2 regions of the Pantoea sp. C1E2 genome follow, and region 2 is predicted to be linked to the other one. Evidence: predicted binding sites of a transcription regulator. Region 2 holds the regulator's gene; the other holds the start of a gene.
The links. Region 2 encodes Fur, which represses iron uptake genes when iron is present. Its sites were predicted from a motif close to ATAATAATGAGAACNACTATCAA; they were not measured.
Positions count from the first base shown of each region.

Region 1: a site for Fur is predicted at 2,003-2,025, ahead of fepB (Fe2+-enterobactin ABC transporter substrate-binding protein). Genes of this name have one in related genera too.

Region 1 is NZ_JBSZHT010000004.1:421,304-426,876, reverse strand. Features, by position in the region: gene ACXI0A_RS23500 (ATP-binding cassette domain-containing protein) at 1-112, shown strand, start outside; gene ACXI0A_RS23495 (ABC transporter permease subunit) at 96-830, shown strand; gene ACXI0A_RS23490 (ABC transporter substrate-binding protein) at 840-1,775, shown strand; gene fepB (Fe2+-enterobactin ABC transporter substrate-binding protein) at 2,048-3,010, shown strand; gene entS (enterobactin transporter EntS) at 3,054-4,310, opposite strand; gene ACXI0A_RS23475 (amino acid adenylation domain-containing protein) at 4,381-5,573, opposite strand, start outside.
Region 2 is NZ_JBSZHT010000002.1:1,499,920-1,505,492, forward strand. Features, by position in the region: gene nagE (N-acetylglucosamine-specific PTS transporter subunit IIBC) at 1-134, shown strand, start outside; gene glnS (glutamine--tRNA ligase) at 286-1,953, shown strand; gene ACXI0A_RS07295 (hypothetical protein) at 2,189-2,584, shown strand; gene fur (ferric iron uptake transcriptional regulator) at 2,646-3,095, opposite strand; gene fldA (flavodoxin FldA) at 3,450-3,980, opposite strand; gene ybfE (LexA regulated protein) at 4,116-4,391, opposite strand; gene ybfF (esterase) at 4,560-5,324, opposite strand; gene seqA (replication initiation negative regulator SeqA) at 5,573-5,573, shown strand, end outside.

The DNA.
Region 1 (5,573 bases), on a different contig from region 2:
AGCCTGGCCAGTCCCTGTTGGTGACGCCCCTCGATCCCTTGACGATCCCGGCCTGTTACAGGCTCAGGGCGAACTCTTCTCACGACTGAATCAAGATGAAAAAACTGTTTAGCGCGATCTATCTGATCGCAGTGCTGCTGGGCGGCTGGCTGCTGGCGCGGCACCACGGCGTGCCTGACTTTTTATTACCTTCGCCGCTGGCGGTGATGGAAGCACTATGGCTGCATCGCCAGCTATTAGCGCATCACGCGCTGTATACACTGGCAGAGATTGTACTGGCGCTGCTGCTGGGCGTCGGGACGGGCGTCATTCTGGCGGTGCTGATGGCAGGCAGCCAGACTTTGCGCCGCGTGCTGTTTCCGCTGGTGACCGCCAGTCAGGCGATCCCTGTGTTTGCGCTGGCACCGCTGCTGGTGCTGTGGCTGGGTTTTGGCATCGCCTCCAAAGTGGTGGTCGCAGCGTTAATTGTCTTCTTCCCGCTGTGCCTGTCGTTGTTCGATGGCCTATGCCGCACGCCCTCCGGCTGGCTGGAGCTGGCGGGTACACTTAATCCTTCACGTGCGCGGGTTTTCTGGCACGTGCGCTGGCCGGCTGCGCTACCGCAATTCTTTTCCGGCTTGCAGATGGCGGTGGTGCTGGCTCCGATTGGGGTGGTGATTGGCGAATGGGTGGGTGCCAGCGAAGGGCTGGGCTATCTGATGATGCAATCCAACGCCCGGCTGGAAACCGCCACCAGCTTTGCTGCTTTATTGCTGTTATTGATGCTGGCTCTGCTGCTGTCCGGCGGCGTCACATTGCTGCGTAAAAAATTCCTCTGGCACTCAACATAAGGACGTCCCTTGAACACCCTACGTACCGCGATTACCGCATTGCTGCTGCTGGCGACCACCAGCGCGCACGCCGAACAGAAGGTTCGCCTGCTGCTCGACTGGTTTGTGAACCCCAACCATGCAGCTATTTTTGCCGCGCAGTACAGCGGCGCTTTCAAGAAAGAAGGGCTGGATGTCGAGATGATAGCCCCCGCCGATTCGGCGTCGGTGCCGCTGCTGCTGGCGGCGGGTAAGGCCGATCTGGCGATCAGTTATCAGCCACAGCTTTACACGCTGGTGGAAAAAGACATTCCGGTGATCCGCGTCGGCACGCTGATTGGTCAGCCGCTGAATACGTTGACTACCGTGTCCAGCGATATCCATTCACTCAAAGATTTAGCGGGAAAAACGCTGGGCTATGCGGTGCCAGGATCGGAAGATGTGGCAATCCGCAATATGCTGAAATCGCAGGGTGTGGATATCAATTCGGTGAAATTAATCAGCCTGAACATGGATTCGACTTCAGCGCTGCTGACGCACAAAATCGATGGCGCGATGACCATTTTCCGCAACTACGAGCTAATCGATCTGCAGGATAAGGGCGCGAAACCGGTGGTGTTCAAACCCGAAGATTATGGGGTGCCCGCTTATGATGAGCTGATCCTTCTGGCGAACAATAAGTCCGCCGCCCAGGACAAGCGTATACCGGCATTCTTACGCGGCCTGGACGCGGGTGTAGTGTGGCTGCGTGCGCATCCGGAAGAAGCCTGGAAGGCGTTTATTAAGCAGTATCCTGAGCTGAACACCAAACTCAATCATCAGGCATGGGAAGCGACATTACCGCTGTTTGATGGGCACAGCGCGACCTTTGATAAAGCACGGTATCAGGCGTTTGGTGAATATATGAAAGCCAACGGGCTGATCAAGGATGTGGCGCCGATGACGCGCTACTCGCTGGAGCAATAATCGTTTGCGGGCTGGTTAATTAGCTGGCCCGCAACACTCTGTGCATTACTCATCTCTGATCTCTCATGTTGCATGCTTCAACCTGCAGAACGCAACAACTAGCCCATTCGGCATGAGCACTCAATCTTCATCCTCACTCCAGCATCAATTTTCACCAATCACCAATCACTTCTCGCCACTCGTCATCAACTCCTCGCCACCAAATCCCCTTGCATCAAATCTTCATTTTGATAATGATATCCATTCTCAATTATCAAGTGATGGATAACCTGATGCGTTTGCCCGTTCTGGCGTTACTGCTTTGCCTCTGCTCCCTGTTCAACGATGCGGCCGCCTCTGCTGAAGATTCAGTCAGCTGGCCTCGCACCATACCCACACCGCAAGGCCCGTTCACCTTACAGCAGCCACCGCAGCGCATTGTCTCTACCAGCGTGACGTTGAGCGGCACCTTACTGGCGATTAACGCGCCGCTGATTGGTTCTGGCGCCACCAGTCGTAACAGCAGCGTGTCCGATGCCCAGGGCTTCTTTACCCAGTGGGGGGATGTCGCCAAAGCCCGTCACGTCAAGCCGCTGTATGTCAGCCAGCCGAACGCGGAAGCGATTGCCGCCGAAGCACCCGATCTGATCGTTATCGCGGCGACCGGCGGCGATTCCGCGCTGAAACTCTACGATCAGCTGAAAACCATCGCGCCCGTGCTGGTGGTTGATTACGGTGATAAGAGCTGGCAGGCGCTGGCGTTGCAGTTGGGTCACATCACCGGTCACGAAGCGGAGGCGAAACAGGCAATCGCGCAGTTTGACCAACGCGTCGAGACACTGCGCAGCAGAATTACCCTGCCGCCGCAGCCGACCTCTGCGATTGTTTATTACGAAGATGGGCGCGGCATGAATGTGTGGACGCCGGCTTCGGCGCAGGGAGAGTTACTGAAAGCGTTGGGCTTTACGCTGGCGATGCCGCCTGCCAGCCTGCAGGGCAGTACCAGCATGGGCAAACGCAACGACATCATTCAACTTAACGGCGAAACGATGGTGGATGGCGTCACCGGAAATACGCTGTTGCTGTTTGCCGCCGATGAAAAAACGGTACCGCAGGTGGCGAAGAATCCTTTCCTCGCACATCTACCCGCCGTGCAACATCACGACATTTTTGCCATGGGTAACGACACCTTCCGCCTCGATTACTACAGTGCCAGCAATATGCTCAGCAGTATCGAACGGCAGTTCGCACCCTAATCGGCAGCAACATGCTCAGCAGTATCGAACGGCAGTTCGCACACTAGGCGGCAGCTTGCTCAGCGGCTGGTGGTTCATGATTCATCTGAGCCGAGCGCAAACCGCGTGCGGCCAGCGCGACCAGCAGCAGTAAACCCGCCGCTACGCCGCCGAACCACAGCACACTGTTGAGCGCGGTCAGCACGCGTGCTAATGCGCCCAACCCCAGCGCACCCAGCGAATCGCCGCTCACGTCCTGCGCGGCGCCCAGGCTGTTGACCCGGCCCAGCAGGGCATCCGGCGTGTGGTGCTGAATCAGAATGAACTGCAGCAGAGAAGCGATGGCATTGCTGTAGCCATAAGCCACCAATGCCAGCAACGCCGGGATCAGTTGGCTATACAGCCCCAAAGAAGCGATACAGCCAAAGGCGGCCAGCGCGCTAATCAACAACACCAGACCAGGCCGTGACAGCTGACGCACCCATCCGCTGGTGAACGCCCCGATCATCGCACCCAGCGGCACGGCGGAGTACATTAACCCGAGCGCAGAGGCATCAACCTGCCACGCTTGCGCCAGCGCCGGAAACAGGATGCGCACCGCACCCACCATACTCAGCAGCAAACCGACCAGTACGGCGGCACCTACCACATTATGTCGGCAGACAAATTGAATGCCGCTGGCGAGCGCGCGCAAAGGGTGTTCAGGTTCCTGCTGTTCCGGTTTCATCGCGGGCAGCCGCACCAGCGGGATCAGCGTCGCTAACGTGCCGATGGCCGCCACGGCAAACGCCCAGCCGACACCCGCCGCCACGATGATCATGCCGCCCAGCGCCGGAGACAAAATCGCCCCCAGCCGCACGGTTAACATGCTTAGCGCACCAGCTTCCGCCAGATGCTCGCGTCCCACAATTAACGGAATCACCGCCATCAGCGCTGTCATGCCCAACGCACCAAAAAATCCATCCCAGAACGCGAGGAAATAGAGTGCCCACAGTGAGGGGACAGGGCTAAATGCGTTCAGGCTCAGCAGCACAAAACCGATGCCGCAGGTGCCGCGTGCAAACAGGATCAGTTTGCGGCGATCGTATCGGTCCGCCAGCACTCCGCCGAGCAGCAGGCCAATAAACATACCGACACCATCCAGCATCACGGCGACGCCGACCTGTAAGGTCGAGCCGGTCATGGCCTGAATCTGGATCGGTACGCCGACTGCCAGCATGCCAAGCGCAAATACGGATAGCATGCGCGCGCAGAAGATGGCGCGAAACGCAGCGTTGTTTTTCAGCAGGCTGAAATCAAGAAAAATTGAAGGCTTAGCCATAAATATCCATTGTTAAAACGAGCAGGGGCGCACATCAGTGCGCCCACATTAAGTGGCCAAAGGCCGGGTGTTATGAGCGAGTCTCAGATAACAAACGATTGATCAGCGGACCCAGCGCTTTCAGCGAGGTGGCAGACAAAATGTCAGCGTGCTCGCACTCCAGCGGCCAGATTTCCAGATCTGAGACAAACGGTTTCCAGGTCGCAGGCACATCCATGCCGGCAGGCAGGGTTTTCTCTGCCATAAACAGCGTGGCTTTGCCGGCGTAACGCGGCGTGCGCGCTTCCGCCAGCCGGGCAACCGCGTCCTTGTAGTTGGCGACGATGGTGCTAAACATCGCGGCTTTCTCTGCTCGCAATAGCGGATCGCGCTCATCTTCAGTAGCAGCCATAAACTCGGCCTGCTCGCGTGCCACTTCCTGTTCAGCCTCCTCAGCATCTGGTGTGCGCCAGTCCTGACCTTCGGCTGGGTAGGTATCCAGCAGACCGAGGAAGGCCACGGTTTCGCCACTGGCCTGCAGACGCGCCGCAATGCCTTGTGCCAGCGTGCCGCCCAACGAGTAGCCCAACAGGAAGTAAGGTCCGTGCGGCTGTTGTTCACGAATCACGGCCAGATGTCGATCGCACATGGCTTCGACGCTGGCACAGTCCGCGATAACACCCGCCGGGCGCGGCGATTGCAGCCCCACAATCGGGAAATCACCGTCGATATAGTGCAGCAGGGCGCTGTACTGCCAGGCGAAACCCGATGCCGGATGGATGCAGAACAGTGTCGGGCCCTGACCGGCACGCAGTGGCAGCAGCTCCCCGTTGCCGCTGCTATCACTGACATTACCCGCCAGCAGCGCCGCCAGTTTCTCCACGCTGCGAGCGGCGATGATCTGTCCGACACTTACCGGCTTTGGCACACGACGGCGCATTTCTGCCGCCAGTCGCATCGCCAGCAGTGAATGACCGCCCAGTGCAAAGAAATCATCGTCGGCATACACCTGCTCACAACCGAGTAACTGCTGGAACAGATCTGCCAGCACCCGTTCATGAGGTCTTTCCGGCAGGCGACCAGGCTGCGCGCTGCGTTGCGGCATCGGCAGCGCTTTGCGATCCAGTTTGCCATTGGCGCTGAGGGGCAAATCGTCGAGCAGCAGATAGCTCACCGGTTGCATATGTGCGGGCAGGCGAGTGCTCAACTGCTGTTTTATCTGCTCGATATCCAGTGCCACGCCAGGCTGTGCCACCAGCCAGCCCAGCAGCTGGCGGTTATCGA
Region 2 (5,573 bases):
TCCTCAACGCCAACGCGCGCTCAATGATTAGCCCGGTGGTCGTCAGCAACAGCGATGATTTCGCCGGACTGAATCTGCTGGCAAGCGGTTCGGTGGTTGCAGGTGTGACACCGCTGTATGAAGTGAAAAACTAAGTCCTTGTGATTTAGTCAGAAGGCAGGAAGCAATTCCTGCCTTTTTTGTTTTAAAACGACCAACAAACGGTTGTTTCCCTCCTGCGCTTTGTGGATCATACTCCGTTACTTCGTGGTACAAATCACCCGCTATTGTTTTGAGGATTTTGAGATGAGTGAGGCTGAAGCCCGCCCAACGAACTTTATTCGTCAGATCATCGACGAAGACTTGGCGAGCGGTAAGCACAGCAGTGTGCATACCCGTTTCCCGCCTGAGCCCAATGGTTACCTGCATATTGGCCATGCGAAATCTATCTGCCTGAACTTTGGTATCGCCCAAGATTATCAAGGACAGTGCAACCTGCGTTTTGACGACACTAACCCGGTGAAAGAAGACCTGGAGTTCGTTGAATCCATCAAGCGTGACGTGCAATGGCTGGGCTTTGAGTGGAGCGGCAACATTCGTTACTCCTCAGACTACTTCGACCAACTGTTTAATTACGCCGTTGAGCTGATCAATAAAGGTCTGGCTTACGTTGATGAGTTGTCGGCGGAAGAGATCCGTGAATATCGCGGCACTCTGACTGCGCCTGGCAAAAACAGCCCGTACCGCGATCGCAGCGTGGAAGAGAACTTAGCGCTGTTCCAGAAAATGCGTGATGGCGGTTTTGAAGAAGGTAAAGCCTGTCTGCGTGCCAAAATCGACATGGCATCCAGCTTCATCGTGATGCGTGATCCGGTGCTGTACCGCATTAAGTTTGCCGATCACCATCAGACCGGTAACAAGTGGTGCATCTACCCGATGTACGACTTTACACATTGCATTTCGGATGCGATCGAAGGCATTACGCACTCACTGTGTACGCTGGAGTTCCAGGACAACCGTCGTCTGTACGACTGGGTGCTGGATAATATCACCATTCCTCAGCATCCGCGTCAGTACGAATTCTCGCGTCTGAATCTGGAATACGCGGTGATGTCGAAGCGTAAGCTGACGCAGCTGGTCACCGAGAAAGTGGTGGAAGGCTGGGACGATCCGCGCATGCTGACCGTTTCCGGTCTGCGTCGTCGTGGTTACAGCGCGGCTTCCATTCGTGAGTTCTGCCGCCGTATCGGCGTGACCAAGCAGGACAACATCGTTGAGATGGCGTCGCTGGAATCCTGTATTCGTGACGATCTCAATGAAAACGCCCCGCGTGCGATGGCCGTGCTTGATCCGCTGAAAGTGGTGATCGAAAACCTGCCAGCCGGTCATGAAGAAACGCTGACCATGCCTAATCATCCGAATAAACCGGAGATGGGCACGCGTGAAGTACCTTTCAGCCGCGAAGTGTGGATTGATCGTGCTGACTTCCGTGAAGAAGCCAACAAGCAGTACAAGCGCCTGGTGCTGGGTAAAGAAGTGCGTCTGCGTAATGCTTACGTGATTCGCGCGGAGCGCATAGCGAAAGATGAAGAGGGTAATATCACCTGCATCTACGCCACCTGTGATGTGGACACGCTGAGTAAAGATCCGGCAGACGGCCGCAAAGTGAAAGGGGTTATCCATTGGGTTTCTGCCATTCACGCGCTGCCTGCGGAGTTCCGTCTTTACGATCGCCTGTTCAGCGTGCCAAATCCGGCCGCGGCTGAGGATTTCCTGACCACCATCAACCCAAATTCGCTGGAAATCAAACAGGGCTTCGTCGAGTCTGGTCTGCGAGATGCAGCGGTAACGGCTGCGTATCAATTTGAACGCGAAGGCTACTTCTGTGCCGATAGCGTTTATTCGCAGCCCGGTAAGCCGGTGTTTAACCGTACGGTGGGGCTACGCGATACCTTCGCGAAAATTGGCGAGTAATGTCATTCGTCGATAGCACAATATGATCATGAAAGGGCGAGCAATCGCCCTTTTTTATTGCCTGTAATCCGCCCTGGGCAATCAATTATGCTGAAGGCGGTAAAGTGTGCTTATTGTCTCATTTTGCGACAATTCTGACTTTAGCAAAATTAACCCATTTGCGAGTGTGAAAAATTGTATTTCAGGTAGGCTATGCGCTCTCAACAGAGCTCTGCGGGTTATCAAAGGAAAAAAAATGACAAGTCTCGCCCTGGAAGCTAAGCATAGCGTGGTGGTATTACATCAGCTTATTGAACGTGTTTTTAACCAGGCAGAAGGCAGTGATGACAGCATGGAACTGCTTTTGTCATACTTTCACCCGGATTTCAAAATGGTCACCCCGCTGGGTAAGCAGCTGGATCTGAATGAGACAGAAGTGCTGTTTCGCAAACTGCACGGTCAGCGGGAAGGAATGCGCATTGCCACCAGCGAGCATGTCATCATTTCGCAACAGAGTGATGAAGTGACGATTCAATATCGTGAGTTACAAATGTTGAACGGCACCAATCAAACGCGCATTTCTCTGGCTGTACTGGATTGCAGCACTACCATTCCCCGCTGGCGTTATCTGCACGAAACCTTTATCGCTTGATAACAGGCATAAAAAAACCGGTGACAAGCACCGGTTTTTTTATATTGCATAGCACACTCAATTACTTATCGTGGAGCGTATCGTCTTCGCGGCAGTCTCCCAGTGCACAGTGACCGTACAAGTACAGGCTGTGGTTGCTGAGTTTGATGCCATGGCGAGTAGCAATCTCACGCTGACGCGTTTCGATTGATTCATCGCTAAATTCGATCACTTTGCCACAATCCAGGCAGATCAAGTGGTCATGATGATGTTGCTGAGTCAGTTCGAATACGGATTTTCCGCCTTCGAAGTTATGACGGGTGACGATACCCGCGTCATCAAATTGGTTAAGAACGCGATATACCGTTGCCAGGCCAATCTCTTCGCCCATATCGATCAGGCGCTTATACAAATCTTCCGCACTGACGTGATGGGACTCGGGGCCAGGTCCCTGAAGCACTTCCAAAATTTTCAATCTTGGCAGAGTGACTTTCAGGCCAGCCTTCTTCAATGCGGAGTTGTTGTCAGTCATTCGGATATTGTCCTGTTACTTTGCATGTCACTTACGGCGCAGGGGCCTTGAATGTTTAGGTCACGCGTATTCTCATTTGCGTCTCATTATAGAACTCAAGCAGTGAAATGAAAACCAGGGTGTCGCGCAAATCAACAAAATTCGTAAGGATAAATATCGCTACGTTAGCGCGTAACAGTGTGGTTTGGATTTCCATTTCACTCAGCCTCAGTCAACAATCAGAGGAATAAGCGGATGACCATTGCGGGTATTCTACAGATTTGCGGGGAAAAGTTAAAAAACCCTGACTATTATTTTTATAGGAAATTCCTTTGCCCCAATGTGAGCCAGCGCTCACATTGGGGCGGCGAGGCATCAGGCTTCGATGATCTCTTTTAACTGCAGTTCATCAAAAATCTGCTTCACCCAGGCGTCAACACGTTCATTGGTCAGCTCAGGTTGACGATCTTCGTCAATCGCCAGGCCGAGGAAGTGTTTGTCGTCTGCCAGACCTTTTGAGGCTTCAAAGTGATAGCCCTCGGTAGGCCAGTGTCCGACAATCACCGCGCCGTTTGGCTCAATGATGTCGCGAATCGTGCCCATCGCATCACAGAAGTACTCTGCATAATCTTCCTGGTCGCCACAGCCAAACAGTGCCACCAGTTTGCCGTTGAAGTCGATCTCTTCCAGAGTAGGGAAGAAGTCATCCCAGTCACACTGTGCTTCGCCGTAATACCAGGTAGGAATGCCCAGCAGCAGGATGTCGAACGCTGCGAGATCTTCTTTGGTGCTCTTAGCAATGTCATGCACTTCGGCGACATCTTTACCCAGTTGTTTCTGGATCATTTTTGCAATGTTTTCAGTGTTGCCGGTATCGCTGCCGAAGAAAATGCCTACGATTGCCATGGGTTAAGTAACCTCTTAAAGCCTGATTGTGAGAGTAAGTCAATTGACTGCACATGTTAGCGAATGATAGCAGACCGTTGAAAAGGGCGGAACGAGTAAAGCCTGAACTTTGTGTTCCTGCGTGCGGTCAGCGCGCTAAGACAGTTTGAGTTGTGCCAGCAGCATTTGTTCAATCAATTCGCTGCGGCTGATGTTTTGTTGCTCGGCCAGCGTATTCAAGGCGTCAACCGCCTCGCTGGACATTTTCAGCTCGACACGACGCAGCCCCCGCACTTTATCGCGCTTGAGCTGGTTACGTTTGTTGATACGCAACTGTTCGTCACGTGTCAGCAGGCTGGTTTTAGGGCGACCGGGACGCCGCTCGTCTGCAAAAAGATCAAGCGTGGTACGGTCTGTCTGTTCTTTTGCCATGATTTGTGAAACTGAGTGGGCGCGAACGGCGGAAAGGCGCTGCGCGATTTATACATTATCGGCCCGACCGCGGTGAAAAAATCATCCGCGGCAAATTTTTAGCGCGACATCATACTTCAGCGCACTCTGTGACGCCAACCCTAAACCGTAAACGGCAAGCTTTTGCTTTTACAGGTTAAAAAAGCGGCGAACTGCGCGCAATACTGCATCAGGTTTTTCAGCGTGCACCCAATGACCGGCACCGCTGATGACGTGCGCATGCGCCTGCGGGAACTGGCGCAACAGTGCATCGCGGTGCTGATTGTCGAGGTAAGGGGAGTCGCCACCGCGAATAAACAATGCGGGATGTGGCCAGACCGGAACCTCTTCCCAGCCAGAAATGGTGGTGTAGTGGTCCCACAGCACCGGCACATTAAAGCGCCATTCGCCGTCCACGAAAGACTTGAGAATAAACTGAATCACCCCCTCTTCAGCGACATGTTGACGCATCACTTCCGCCGCTTCACTGCGACGCGCCACGCCTGCAGCAGTGACCGCACGAATGCCGGCAAAGATCTCATCGTGACGACGAGTTTGATAATCCACGGGGGCGATATCAATCAGCACCATCTTCTCGATACGTTCCGGTGCCACCGCACTCAGTGCCATGGCGATCTTACCGCCCATCGAGTGGCCTATCACGCCGGCACGTTCTATCTGATGTGCATCCAGCGTCTCCACGATATCTTGTGCCATAGCATGATAATTCATCACCTCACTGCGCTCAGATAAACCATGGTTGCGCACGTCCACTTGCAACGTGGGGCGAGCATCTCGTACGCCGCGCGCCAACACGCCAAGGTTATCCAGGCTGCCAAAAAGGCCATGAATTAACAGAATAGGGGGAGCTTCAGGGGTAGATTGTTCAGTTTGCAGACGGGCGTTCAAAATCATGGCTAAAGTTCTTACGGTTGTGACCTTGGCTTAGGGTATCATGGATTCACCTGTCCAGGAGCCAGCCGGCCAGGCATTAGGGCATATTCCGACTTTTGCCCTGAAACGACGCCAGCGCTATCGGCTGCCACGGATTTAACTTTATAATCCTTATGTTAGAGCCCGCTCACGTTTTGCACTGCTCGATTTTGCTAAGGCCGTTGCAATAATGCGTGGTTCTGTCATTTGCCAGAATTGTACGGAATAAGA